2 regions of the Streptomyces sp. NPDC044061 genome follow, and region 1 is predicted to be linked to the other one. Evidence: riboswitches for the same ligand, from Rfam matches in the RefSeq annotation. Region 1 holds a riboswitch; the other holds the start of a gene.
The links. A riboswitch is a leader RNA that binds a small molecule or an ion and turns the genes downstream of it on or off. The one in region 1 is predicted to bind glycine.
Positions count from the first base shown of each region.

Region 2: it holds a riboswitch for glycine, as region 1 does, so the genes downstream of both, gcvP (aminomethyl-transferring glycine dehydrogenase) here and gcvT (glycine cleavage system aminomethyltransferase GcvT) in region 1, are expected to answer to the same signal.

Region 1 is NZ_JBWKFL010000016.1:68,317-73,878, forward strand. It holds gene AC07CM_RS25995 (L-serine ammonia-lyase) at 1-589, opposite strand, end outside; gene glyA (serine hydroxymethyltransferase) at 656-1,921, opposite strand; gene gcvH (glycine cleavage system protein GcvH) at 1,936-2,313, opposite strand; gene gcvT (glycine cleavage system aminomethyltransferase GcvT) at 2,427-3,554, opposite strand; glycine riboswitch at 3,601-3,714, opposite strand; glycine riboswitch at 3,715-3,812, opposite strand; gene AC07CM_RS26015 (AAA family ATPase) at 3,990-4,658, shown strand; gene AC07CM_RS26020 (enhanced serine sensitivity protein SseB) at 4,732-5,523, shown strand.
Region 2 is NZ_JBWKFL010000009.1:307,470-313,031, forward strand. It holds gene gcvP (aminomethyl-transferring glycine dehydrogenase) at 1-1,953, opposite strand, end outside; glycine riboswitch at 2,128-2,222, opposite strand; gene AC07CM_RS17560 (PRC-barrel domain-containing protein) at 2,342-2,713, shown strand; gene AC07CM_RS17565 (DNA polymerase IV) at 2,635-4,089, opposite strand; gene AC07CM_RS17570 (MerR family transcriptional regulator) at 4,210-4,893, opposite strand; gene AC07CM_RS17575 (bifunctional nuclease family protein) at 5,155-5,562, opposite strand, start outside.

The DNA of each region.
Region 1 (5,562 bases):
GCATCAGGGAGGAGATGGACAGGCCGGTGTCCTTCGTCAGGCGCAGCAGCTCGTCGCCCGTGCGGAAGGGGTACTTCAGGGCCGTGTCGTCCAGCTTGATGCGGTCCGCGCCGACCGCGTCCTCGTCCACGACGAAGCCGCCGCCGACCGAGTAGTACGTCTTGGAGAGCAGTTCCTCGCCGGAGCCGTCGTACGCCCAGAGCGTCATGCCGTTGGCGTGGTACGGCAGGGCCTTGCGGCGGTGCAGGACGAGGTCCCGGTCGAAGTCGAAGGGGATCTCGTGCTCGCCCAGGAGACTGATCCGGCCGTCGGCCTTGATCGCCTCCATGCGCGCGTCCGCCGTCTCGACGTCCACCGTGCGCGGCGAGTCGCCGGTCAGGCCGAGCAGGACGGCCTTCGGGGTGCCGTGGCCGTGCCCGGTCGCGCCCAGGGAGCCGTAGAGCTCCGTGCGGACCGTGGCGGCCTTTTCCAGCAGCCCTTCATTGCGCAGACGGCGGGCGAACATCCGCGCCGCACGCATCGGACCGACCGTGTGGGAGCTGGACGGGCCGATGCCGATCGAGAACAGGTCGAAGACCGAGATGGCCACGGTCACTCCTCAGAAAGCCAAAAACAGCGGGTGGTGGGGCACCCTCCCGAGTGCCCCACCGGGGACTTACTTGTTCAGACCCGGGTACAGCGGGTGCTTGTCGGCGAGCGCCTTCACGCGCGCCTTGAGGGCCTCCGCGTCGTAGGACGGCTTCAGCGCCTCGGCGATCACGTCCGCGACCTCGGCGAAGTCCTCGGCCGTGAAGCCGCGGGTCGCGAGGGCGGGCGTGCCGATCCGCAGACCCGAGGTGACCATCGGGGGACGCGGGTCGTTCGGGACGGCGTTGCGGTTGACCGTGATGCCGACCTCGTGGAGGCGGTCCTCGGCCTGCTGACCGTCCAGCTCGGACTCGCGCAGGTCCACCAGGATCAGGTGCACGTCCGTGCCGCCGGAGAGCACGTTCACGCCGGCCTCGCGGGCGTCGGCCGCCGTCAGGCGCTCGGCGAGGATGCGGGCACCCTCCACGGTACGACGCTGGCGCTCCTTGAACTCCTCGCCCGCCGCGACCTTGAAGGAGACCGCCTTCGCCGCGATCACGTGCTCCAGGGGACCGCCCTGGAAGCCCGGGAAGACGGACGAGTTCAGCTTCTTCGCGAAGCCCTTCCTGGCGAGGATGATGCCGCCGCGCGGGCCGCCGAGGGTCTTGTGGGTCGTGGAGGTGACCACGTCCGCGTGCTCGACCGGGTTCGGGTGGAGACCGGCGGCGACGAGGCCCGCGAAGTGCGCCATGTCGACCCACAGGTACGCCTCGACCTCGTCGGCGATCCGGCGGAACTCGGCGAAGTCCAGCTGCCGCGGGTACGCCGACCAGCCGGCGATGATCACCTTCGGGCGGTGCTCCTTGGCGAGCCGCTCGACCTCGGCCATGTCGACCAGGCCGGTCTCGACGTCCACGTGGTACGCGACCACGTTGAACTGCTTGCCGGAGAAGTTCAGCCGCATGCCGTGGGTCAGGTGGCCGCCGTGCGCCAGGTCCAGGCCGAGGATGGTGTCCCCGGGCTGGGCCAGCGCGAACAGGGCCGCCTGGTTCGCGGAGGCGCCGGAATGGGGCTGGACGTTGGCGTACTCGGCGCCGAACAGCTCCTTGATCCGGTCGATGGCGATCTGCTCGGCGACGTCGACGTGCTCGCAGCCGCCGTAGTAGCGGCGGCCCGGGTAGCCCTCGGCGTACTTGTTGGTCAGGACCGAGCCCTGGGCCTCCATCACCGCGAGCGGCGCGAAGTTCTCGGAGGCGATCATCTCCAGGGTGGACTGCTGGCGGCCGAGCTCGGCGTCGACCGCGGCGGCGATCTCCGGGTCCAGCTCGTGCAGGGACGTGTTCAGGACAGTCATACGGCTACGACTCCTCAGCCGGCGGTGTGGGCGGCGTACTCGTCGGCGGAGAGCAGGTCGGCCGGCTCCTCCGAGACGCGTACCTTGAACAGCCAGCCGCCCTCGAAGGGGGCGGAGTTCACCAGCGACGGGTCGTTGACGACGTCCTCGTTGATCTCGGTGATCTCACCGCTCACGGGCGAGTACAGGTCGGAGACCGACTTCGTCGACTCCAGCTCACCGCAGGTCTCGCCCGCCTCGACGGTGGAGCCGACCTCGGGGAGCTGGGCGTAGACCACATCGCCGAGCGCGTTGGCCGCGAACTCGGTGATGCCGACCGTCGAGACGCCGTCCTCGGCGGCCGACAGCCACTCGTGCTCCTTGCTGTAGCGCAGCTGCTGGGGGTTGCTCATGGCCTGAATTCTCCTGTACGCGGGGAGTGCTGGTGAATGAGGGACTGCTGGGACTGCTGATGAGCAGGTGAATGTGCGCGGAGTCACGTCCCGGGACGGACCGCGCCCAGTGTCTACTTCTGGCGCTTGTAGAACGGCAGCGCCACGACCTCGTACGGCTCGTGGCTCCCCCGGATGTCCACACCGACGCCCTCGGTGCCCGGCGCCGCGTGCGCCGCGTCGACGTACGCCATGGCGATCGGCTTGCCCAGGGTGGGGGAGGGTGCGCCGGAGGTGACCTCGCCGATCACCTGGCCGCCCGCGACGACGGGGTACCCGGCGCGCGGTACGCGACGGCCCTCGGCGACGAGGCCGACGAGGACGCGGGGCGGTGCGGCGGCGGCGCGCTCGGCGGCCTGCCGGAGCGCCTCGCGGCCCACGAAGTCGCCCTCCTTCTCGAACTTCACCACCCGGCCGAGCCCGGCGTCGAACGGCGTCAGCGAGGTGTTCAGCTCGTGCCCGTACAGCGGCATGCCCGCCTCGAGGCGCAGGGTGTCCCGGCAGGACAGGCCGCACGGCGCCAGGCCGACGCCCTCGCCCGCCTTGGTCAGCGCCTGCCACAGCTCGACCGCGTGCTCCGGCTTCACGAACAGCTCGAAGCCGTCCTCGCCGGTGTAGCCGGTGCGGGCGATCAGCGCGGGGACGCCGGCGACCGTGCCGGGCAGGCCCGCGTAGTACTTCAGGCCGTCCAGGTCGGCGTCCGTGAGGGACTTCAGGACGCCGGGGGACTCGGGACCCTGGACCGCGATCAGCGCGTAGGCGTCCCGGTCGTCGCGCACCTCGGCGTCGAAGCCCTCGGCGCGCTCGGTCAGCGCGTCCAGCACCACCTGGGCGTTGGAGGCGTTGGCCACGACCATGTACTCGGTCTCGCCGAGCCGGTAGACGATCAGGTCGTCCAGGATGCCGCCGTCGGCCCGGCAGATCATGGTGTAGCGGGCGCGCCCGACGCCGACGGAGGCGATGTTGCCCACCAGCGCGTGGTTCAGGAGGGCGGCCGCGTCGGCGCCGGTCACCGTGATCTCGCCCATGTGCGAGAGGTCGAAGAGACCGGCCTTGGTGCGCACCGCGAGGTGCTCGTCGCGCTCGGAGCCGTAGCGCAGGGGCATGTCCCAGCCGGCGAAGTCGGTCATCGTCGCACCGAGCGAGCGGTGCAGCGCGTCCAGCGCGGTATGACGGAGTCCAGTGGGTTCGGTACTGCTCATCGGTCGGTCGTCTCCCAGGGCAGGCATGGGGGCGGGCGAGGAACGTTCCTCCCCATCTGTCATCGGAACCTGAGAGGTTCGCCATGATCCTCGCAAGGAGTGGTCACGGCTTGCACCTTGGGTGGAGCCACTGTCGCAGCGGCCCGCTTTTCAGATGTGCCTCGCCCGCGCGGTAACGGGGACCTGAGAGATTCAAGGGAGGGACTTGCTCCTTCGGCGTCCCAGCGAAGCTGCTGGGAACTCTCCCGCGCGGATTCAAACGGCCGGTATGCAGTTGGCGCGCACATCATTGCACGCCACGACCCCACCCGTCAGGGCCGCATCTGTAACCGACCTGTGGCAGTACGCGTACCGAACCACTGGACACGGCGCATTACCTTCTCTTTACATTCGAAGGGCATGGGATCTGGCGAGCCCCAGGGGAGGACGATCACGGTGAACAGGACGACGGCCTACGCCGCCACCGACGGCATCGCGGTGCCCAACCAGCCATCCGCCCCGGCTCGCGAGCGCTGCGCGGACCGCCCGGCCCCGGTCGTGCGCGACCTGCGCGACCGCGTCGGCCGCGGCCCGCGCACCCTGCTGTTCGGCCCCCGCGACCTGGTGGTGGTCACCGGCCTGCCCGGCAGCGGCAAGTCCACGCTGATGCACCGCGCGGTGCCCGGCCACCGCGTCGACTCCCAGGACGCCCGCGACCGCTGGGCCGCCCGGGCGCCCCGCTTCCTTCCCTACGCGCTCTACCGCCCCCTGGTCCGCCTCGCCCACTACGCCGGACTGCGCCGCGCCCTGCGCACCGGCGAGGGGGTCGTCGTGCACGACTGCGGCACCCAGGCCTGGGTGCGCGCCTGGCTGGCCCGCGAGGCCCGCCGCCGCGGCGGCACCCTCCACCTGCTCCTCCTCGACGTCACGCCCGAGACCGCCCGGGAGGGCCAGCGCGAGCGCGGCCGCGGAGTGTCCCGGTACGCCTTCCGCCGCCACCGCCGTACGGCCGGCCGTCTGCTGCGCGCCGTGGAGCGGGGCGAGCTGCCCGCCGGCTGCGGCTCGGCGGTGCTGATGGACCGGGACGCCGCGGACGTCCTGCACCGCATCGGCTTCTCGGGCTGACCGGACCGGGCGCTGTCACAGACACCCGCTAGCCTTCGGATCCACAGCATGGTTCCCAGCAGGCGGTAGGCAGATGGACTTCCCGGCGGACTTTCCCGCGGACTTCCCCGCACAGACGCACCCCCACCCGCACGGCGGTTGGCCCGGCAACGAGCTGGAGGAGGTGCTCTCGGCCTCCCTCGGCACGCCCTCGGCGGGCGGCCGGATCCTCGAGGTCCTGGGCCGCAGCTTCGTCTGGGTACCCCTGCCCAACGGCGGCGGCCCGCACAGCGGCCCGCTGGACCTGCCCAGCATGGAGATCGACGGCCAGGTGTACGTCCCGGTCTTCAGCTCGGAGGAGCAGCTGCGCCAGGCGGCCGGCTCCCACATGTCGTACACCGTCGCCCCGGCGGTGGAGTTCGCCCGCGGCCTGCCCCCGCAGGCCGGGATCGCCGTCAACCCCGGCGGTGTCGTCGGCGTGCCGCTCCCGCCGGAGGCGGTGGCCGAACTCTGCCGCGCGGGCCGCACCCCGCTGGACGGCCCCGGCACCGGTGGCCGGGTCCGCCTCTTCGAGCCGGACTGGCAGGACGACCCGGTCGACTTCCTCACCGCCGCCTCGGCCGAGTTCGCCGAGACCGGCGTGGTCCTCACCGCCCGCCGCTGCCTCGCCGCCGTCGAGACGGCGGACCCGGTGATGTTCGTCGGCGTGGAACTCTCCCAGTGGGACGGAGACCTGCGCGCCCTGCCCCTGGAAGCCCTCGGCAAGGCCCTCGGCAAAGTCCCGGTCAAGTGGGCGGTCAACCTCGTCCTCCTGGACGTGGCCCAGGATCCGGTGGCCGACTGGCTCAGGGCGAACGTCCGCCCCTTCTACCAGCACGCCCACTAGAAGCCGACGCGGGAGCAGCCGGTCCGAGGGGGCGCGGGG
Region 2 (5,562 bases), on a different contig from region 1:
CATCAGCACGGAGAGCTCGTCGCGGTGCTTCTCGATCTTGGCGCGCAGGTCCTCGACGTCGATCTCGCCGTCCTCGGCGGTCTTGACGACGACGACCTTCATGCCGGCCATCACGGCGCTGGCGGCGTTGGTGCCGTGCGCTGAGGACGGGATCAGGCACACGGTCCGCTGCTCGTCACCGTTGGCCCGGTGGTAGCCGCGTACGGCCAGCAGGCCGGCCAGCTCGCCCTGCGAACCGGCGTTCGGCTGGAGCGAGACCTTGTCGTAGCCGGTGACCTCGGCGAGCCGGTCCTCCAGCTCGTGGATGAGCGTGAGGTAGCCCCCGGCCTGCTCGGCGGGCGCGAAGGGGTGCAGCTGGCCGAACTCGGGCCAGGTGACCGGCTCCATCTCGGTGGTCGCGTTGAGCTTCATGGTGCAGGAGCCCAGCGGGATCATGCCGCGGTCGAGCGCGTAGTCGCGGTCGGCCAGCTTGCGCAGGTAGCGCAGCATCGCGGTCTCGGAGCGGTGCTCCTGGAAGACCGGGTGGGTGAGGTAGTCGTCGGAGCGGAGCAGACCCTCGGGCAGGGTGTCCGCGGCCGTCGCGTCCAGCGCTTCGATGTCGCCCGCCACGCCGAAGGCGGTGAGGACGGCACCCACCTGGGCGCGGTTGGTGGTCTCGTCGCAGGCGACGGAGACGTGGTCGGCGTCGACCAGACGCAGGTTGACGCCGTTGTCGCGGGCGGCGGCGACGACCTCGGCGGCCTTGCCCGGCACCCGCGCGGTCAGCGTGTCGAAGTAGGCGCCGTGGAGGATCTCGACACCGCCGGCCTTCAGGCCCTCGGCGAGGATCGTGGCGTAGCGGTGGGTGCGGCGGGCGATGGTCCGGAGGCCCTCGGGGCCGTGGTAGACCGCGTACATGCCGGCCATCACGGCGAGCAGCACCTGCGCGGTGCAGATGTTGCTGGTGGCCTTCTCGCGGCGGATGTGCTGCTCACGGGTCTGCAGGGCGAGGCGGTAGGCCTTGTGCCCGTCGGCGTCGACGGAGACACCGACGAGCCGGCCGGGCAGGCTGCGCGCGAACTTCTCGTGCACCGCCATGTAGCCCGCGTGCGGCCCGCCGAAGCCCATCGGCACACCGAAGCGCTGGGTCGTGCCGACGGCGATGTCCGCGCCCAGCTCGCCCGGGGAGGTCAGCAGGGCGAGCGCCAGCAGGTCGGCGGCGACGGTGACGAGGGCGCCCAGCTCGTGCGCCTGGTCGATGACAGGCTTGATGTCGCGTACGGCACCGGAGGCGCCGGGGTACTGGATCAGCACGCCGTTGATCTCGCGCGCGGCGATGTCGGCCGGGATGCCCTCGCTGAGGTCGGCGACGACCACCTCCACGCCGGTCGGCTCGGCACGCGTCTCGATGACGGCGACGGTCTGCGGCAGGGCGTCCGCGTCGATCAGGAACAGGCCCTTCTTGTTCTTGCCCATGCGCCGGGACAGCGCCATCGCCTCGGCCGCGGCGGTGCCCTCGTCCAGCAGGGAGGCGCCGGAGGTGGGCAGGCCGGCCAGCTCGGCGACCATGGTCTGGAAGTTCAGCAGGGCCTCCAGACGGCCCTGCGAGATCTCCGGCTGGTACGGCGTGTAGGCCGTGTACCAGGCCGGGTTCTCCATGACGTTGCGCAGGATGACGGGCGGGGTGAAGGTGCCGTAGTAGCCGAGCCCGATCATGGAGCCGAGGACCTGGTTGCGGTCGGCGAGCGAGCGCAGCTCGGCCAGCACCTCGGCCTCGGTGCGGGCGCCCGGCAGGTCCAGGGCGTCGGCGTTCTTGATCACATCCGGGACCGCGGCGGCGGTCAGCTCGTCGAGGGAGCCGTATCCGACGTGCGCGAGCATCTTGGCCCGCGCCTCCTGGTCGGGCCCGATGTGGCGCTGCTCGAAGGGAATGCCTGCTTCGAGCTCGGAGAGCGGGGTGCGATGGGCGGTCATTGCGGAGGCCTCCTGGTCTGACGCGACCTTCGAGGGGCACCCCGGTACGGATACCCCGACGGCCTCCCCCTCTGTCATCTCAACCTGAGAGCTTCACCGGGCGCCCCAGCGTCCCGGCTTTCACCGTCGGTGAGAGCGGAAGCCGTCGACACCCGCCCTGCTTTCCAGAGTGACCTCGTCCGTGCGGTACGTGAGCCTGAGAGATTCCGGGGAGGATTTGCTCCTTCGGCGCCTCCGAGGTGATCGGAGGACTCTCCCGCACGGGGTCAGCAGCCGCTGTCAGCCTACCAGCGAGGTCAACGCCCGAGCCTTCGAGTGGCCGCCTCCGTGAATGTGCTCTTTTGTAGTGCTTACGGATGAGTTGCGACCAAGTGGAGGGAGAGGGACCGTGCAGACCGACATCGATCCGCGCAACCTGATCGGCCGCAAGGCGTTCGACCGCAATGGCACCAAGATCGGCACCATCGACGAGGTGTACCTCGACGACGCGACGGGCGTGCCGGAGTGGGCGGCCATACGCACCGGCCTGTTCTCCCGGGACGCCTTCGTCCCGCTGGAGCCGAGCGAGCTGATCGAGGGCGCCCTCCGGGTCCCCTTCGAGCGCGCCCTCATCAAGGACGCCCCCGACTTCGGCGTGGGCCGTCACCTCTCCCCCGAACAGGAACTCCAGCTCTATCACCACTACGGCCTGGACGTGGCCCCGCCTCCCGCCTTCCCGGACCACGACTTCGGCAAGCTCGCGGGCACGGAGGAGTCCTGATCCGCCTCCGGGCCCGTCCCGACCGGCGGGCGGGCGGAGTCGGTCACCGGAACCAGCGGCAGCGGCTCGGCCGGCTCCAGCGCGGGATCCTCGACCCGGAACGTCCGCACCCGCCCCGGCTCCGACAGAGGCGTCTCGAAGCGCACGGTCACCCGGCCCAGACCGCTGCCCTGCACCCAGCCGTGGCCCCACTCGGCGTGCCACACGTCCTGCCCGGCTCGCCACTGCCGTTCGACGGGCTCCGGCGGCTCCTGCACGGCCTCGGCCACCGCCGTCTCCTGCGCCTCCTCCGGCCCCGACGGCTGTGCCGACTGCGCGAACAGGTCCTCCTGGGTGTAGTCGGCGAGCCCGGAGACGCCCACGCCGAGCAGCCGCACCCCGCCCGTGGTGTCCACGGACTCCAGCAGCCGCGCGGCCGCCTCCCGGACCACCGCCGGATCGTCGGTGGGCCCCCGGAGCGTCTCGGAGCGGGTCAGCGTCGAGAAGTCGTACCGCCGCACCTTCAGCACGATGGTCCGCCCCGACAGCCCGGCACCGCGCAACCGTCCCACACACCGGTCGGCGAGCCGCTGCACCTCGAGGCCCACCCGCAGCCGGTCGTGGATGTCCACGTCGTAGGTGTCCTCGACCGACACCGACTTGGTCTCCCGCTCCGCAACCACGGGGCGGTCGTCGCGCGCCAGCGCCATGGCGTACAGCGCGTGCCCGTGCGCCTTACCGAGCAGCCGTACGAGTTCGTCCTCACCCGCCTCGGCCAGTTCCTCGACCGTGGTCATCCCCGCCCGCCGCAGATGGTCCCCGGTGGCCGGACCCACCCCGGGCAGGGTCCGCACCGACATGGGGCCCAGCAGCGCCCGCTCGGTCCCGGGCTCGATGAGCACGAGTCCGTCGGGCTTGGCCTGCTCGGAGGCGATCTTCGCCAGCATCTTGGAGGCGGCCAGGCCCACCGACCCCGTGAGCCCCGTGACCGCCCGTATGTCCGTGCGCAGCTTCGTCCCGGCCAGCCTCGCCGACTCCTCGTCCCAGGCCGTACCCCCGGCCTCCAGATCCACGAACGCCTCGTCCAGGCTCAGCGGCTCCACGAGGGGTGACAGCCCCCGCAGCAGCGCCATCACCTGCTCGCTGATCGACCGGTAGAGGGCGAAGCGGGGTACGAGGTACGCGGCGTTCGGCGCCAGCCGGCGCGCCTGGGCCATCGGCATCGCCGAGTGGACCCCGAAGACCCGTGCCTCGTACGACGCGGTGGCCACCACCCCGCGCGGTCCGAGCCCGCCCACGACGACGGCCTTCCCGCGCAGGCTCGGCTTGGACGCCTGCTCCACCGAGGCGAAGAAGGCATCCATGTCGAGATGCAGGATCGTGGGCGCGTTTCTCACATCTCCGATGCTGCACCACGCCACTGACAATGCCCCGGCGTACGGCACCGGCCGCCTGGGCCGCCGACGGTGGGCGAAGCTGCCGACGCCCGGGCGGCCCCGCGCGCCCGGTGCCCCCGGTCAGACCGCCCGGTTGCGCCGCCGCGCCAGCTCGTCCGCCGGGTTGTGCCCGACCAGCGTCTCCCCCGTGTCGATGCGCTCGCCGTGCAGCTGGGAGAGGGCGCTTTCCACATCCCGCCAGACCACGCCGACCGCGATGCCGAAGATGCCCTGACCGCCCTGCAGCAGGGCGTGGACCTCGTCGGGCGAGGTGCACTCGTACACCGTGGCACCGTCGCTCATGAGGGTCATGCGCTCCAGATCGCGGAAACCGCGTTCCCTGAGGTGCACGACGGCCGTGCGGATGTTCTGCAGCGAGACCCCGGTGTCCAGGAACCGCTTGACGATCTTCAGGACCACGACGTCCCGGAAGCTGTACAGACGCTGGGTGCCCGACCCGTAGGCGGGCCGCACGCTCGGCTCGACGAGGCCGGTGCGGGCCCAGTAGTCGAGTTGCCGGTAGGTGATGCCGGCGGCCGCGCAGGCCGTGGGCCCGCGGTAGCCGATCTCCTCGGATGCCATGGACGCCGCCCCTCCGCCGTTCGGCACCGCCGTCGGTCGCTGCGGAGCGTGGTCGACCGCGCCGCCGGGATGGCGGTACCCCCTGCTCGAACCCGGCTGAGAGCTTGTGGGAGGGTACGGACCGCTCTCCCCGAAACCTCGTCCGGGGGCACCCCCAGCCGTACCGTCGCCGCTCGTTCTCACGCCGACCTCCGTCCTTGACCTGCCTTCTCGACGGTAGGCAGTCACCAGGGGCGCGTCAACGATCGCCACACTCGGCACGCCGAGTGATAATCACCCTAGGAGTGGTTTCCCGTGCCCCACCGCGGGGAAAGGCTAGCCGAATGCTCTGGCGAGGGACCGTAGGACGCTCTCAATGGCCGGTGGCAATTGCCATGGCGTCGGGCGCGACAGACCGGTGACCGGCCGTCCGGCGGACGCGCTGACCGCCCGCCCGGCCCCGCCTCACTGGCTGCTGGTGCCGAAGTCCTCGGGCGAGATCTGGTCGAGGAACTCGCGGAACTTCTCCACCTCGTCCTCCTGCTCGTCCGGAATCGCGATGCCGGCGTCGTCCAGCACCGTGTCACTGCCGTAGATCGGCGTTCCGGTGCGCAGGGCGAGAGCTATGGCATCGGAGGGACGGGCGCTCACCTCGACCCCGCTCGCGAAGACCAGCTCCGCGTAGAAGACGCCCTCACGCAGATCCGTGATGCGTACTTCGGTCAGCTCCTGGCCGACGGCCTCCAGCACGTCCTTGAACAGGTCGTGGGTCAGCGGTCGCGCGGGGGCCATGCCCTGTTGGGCGAAGGCGATCGCCGTCGCCTCCCCCGGCCCGATCCAGATGGGGAGGTAACGGTCGCCCCCCACTTCGCG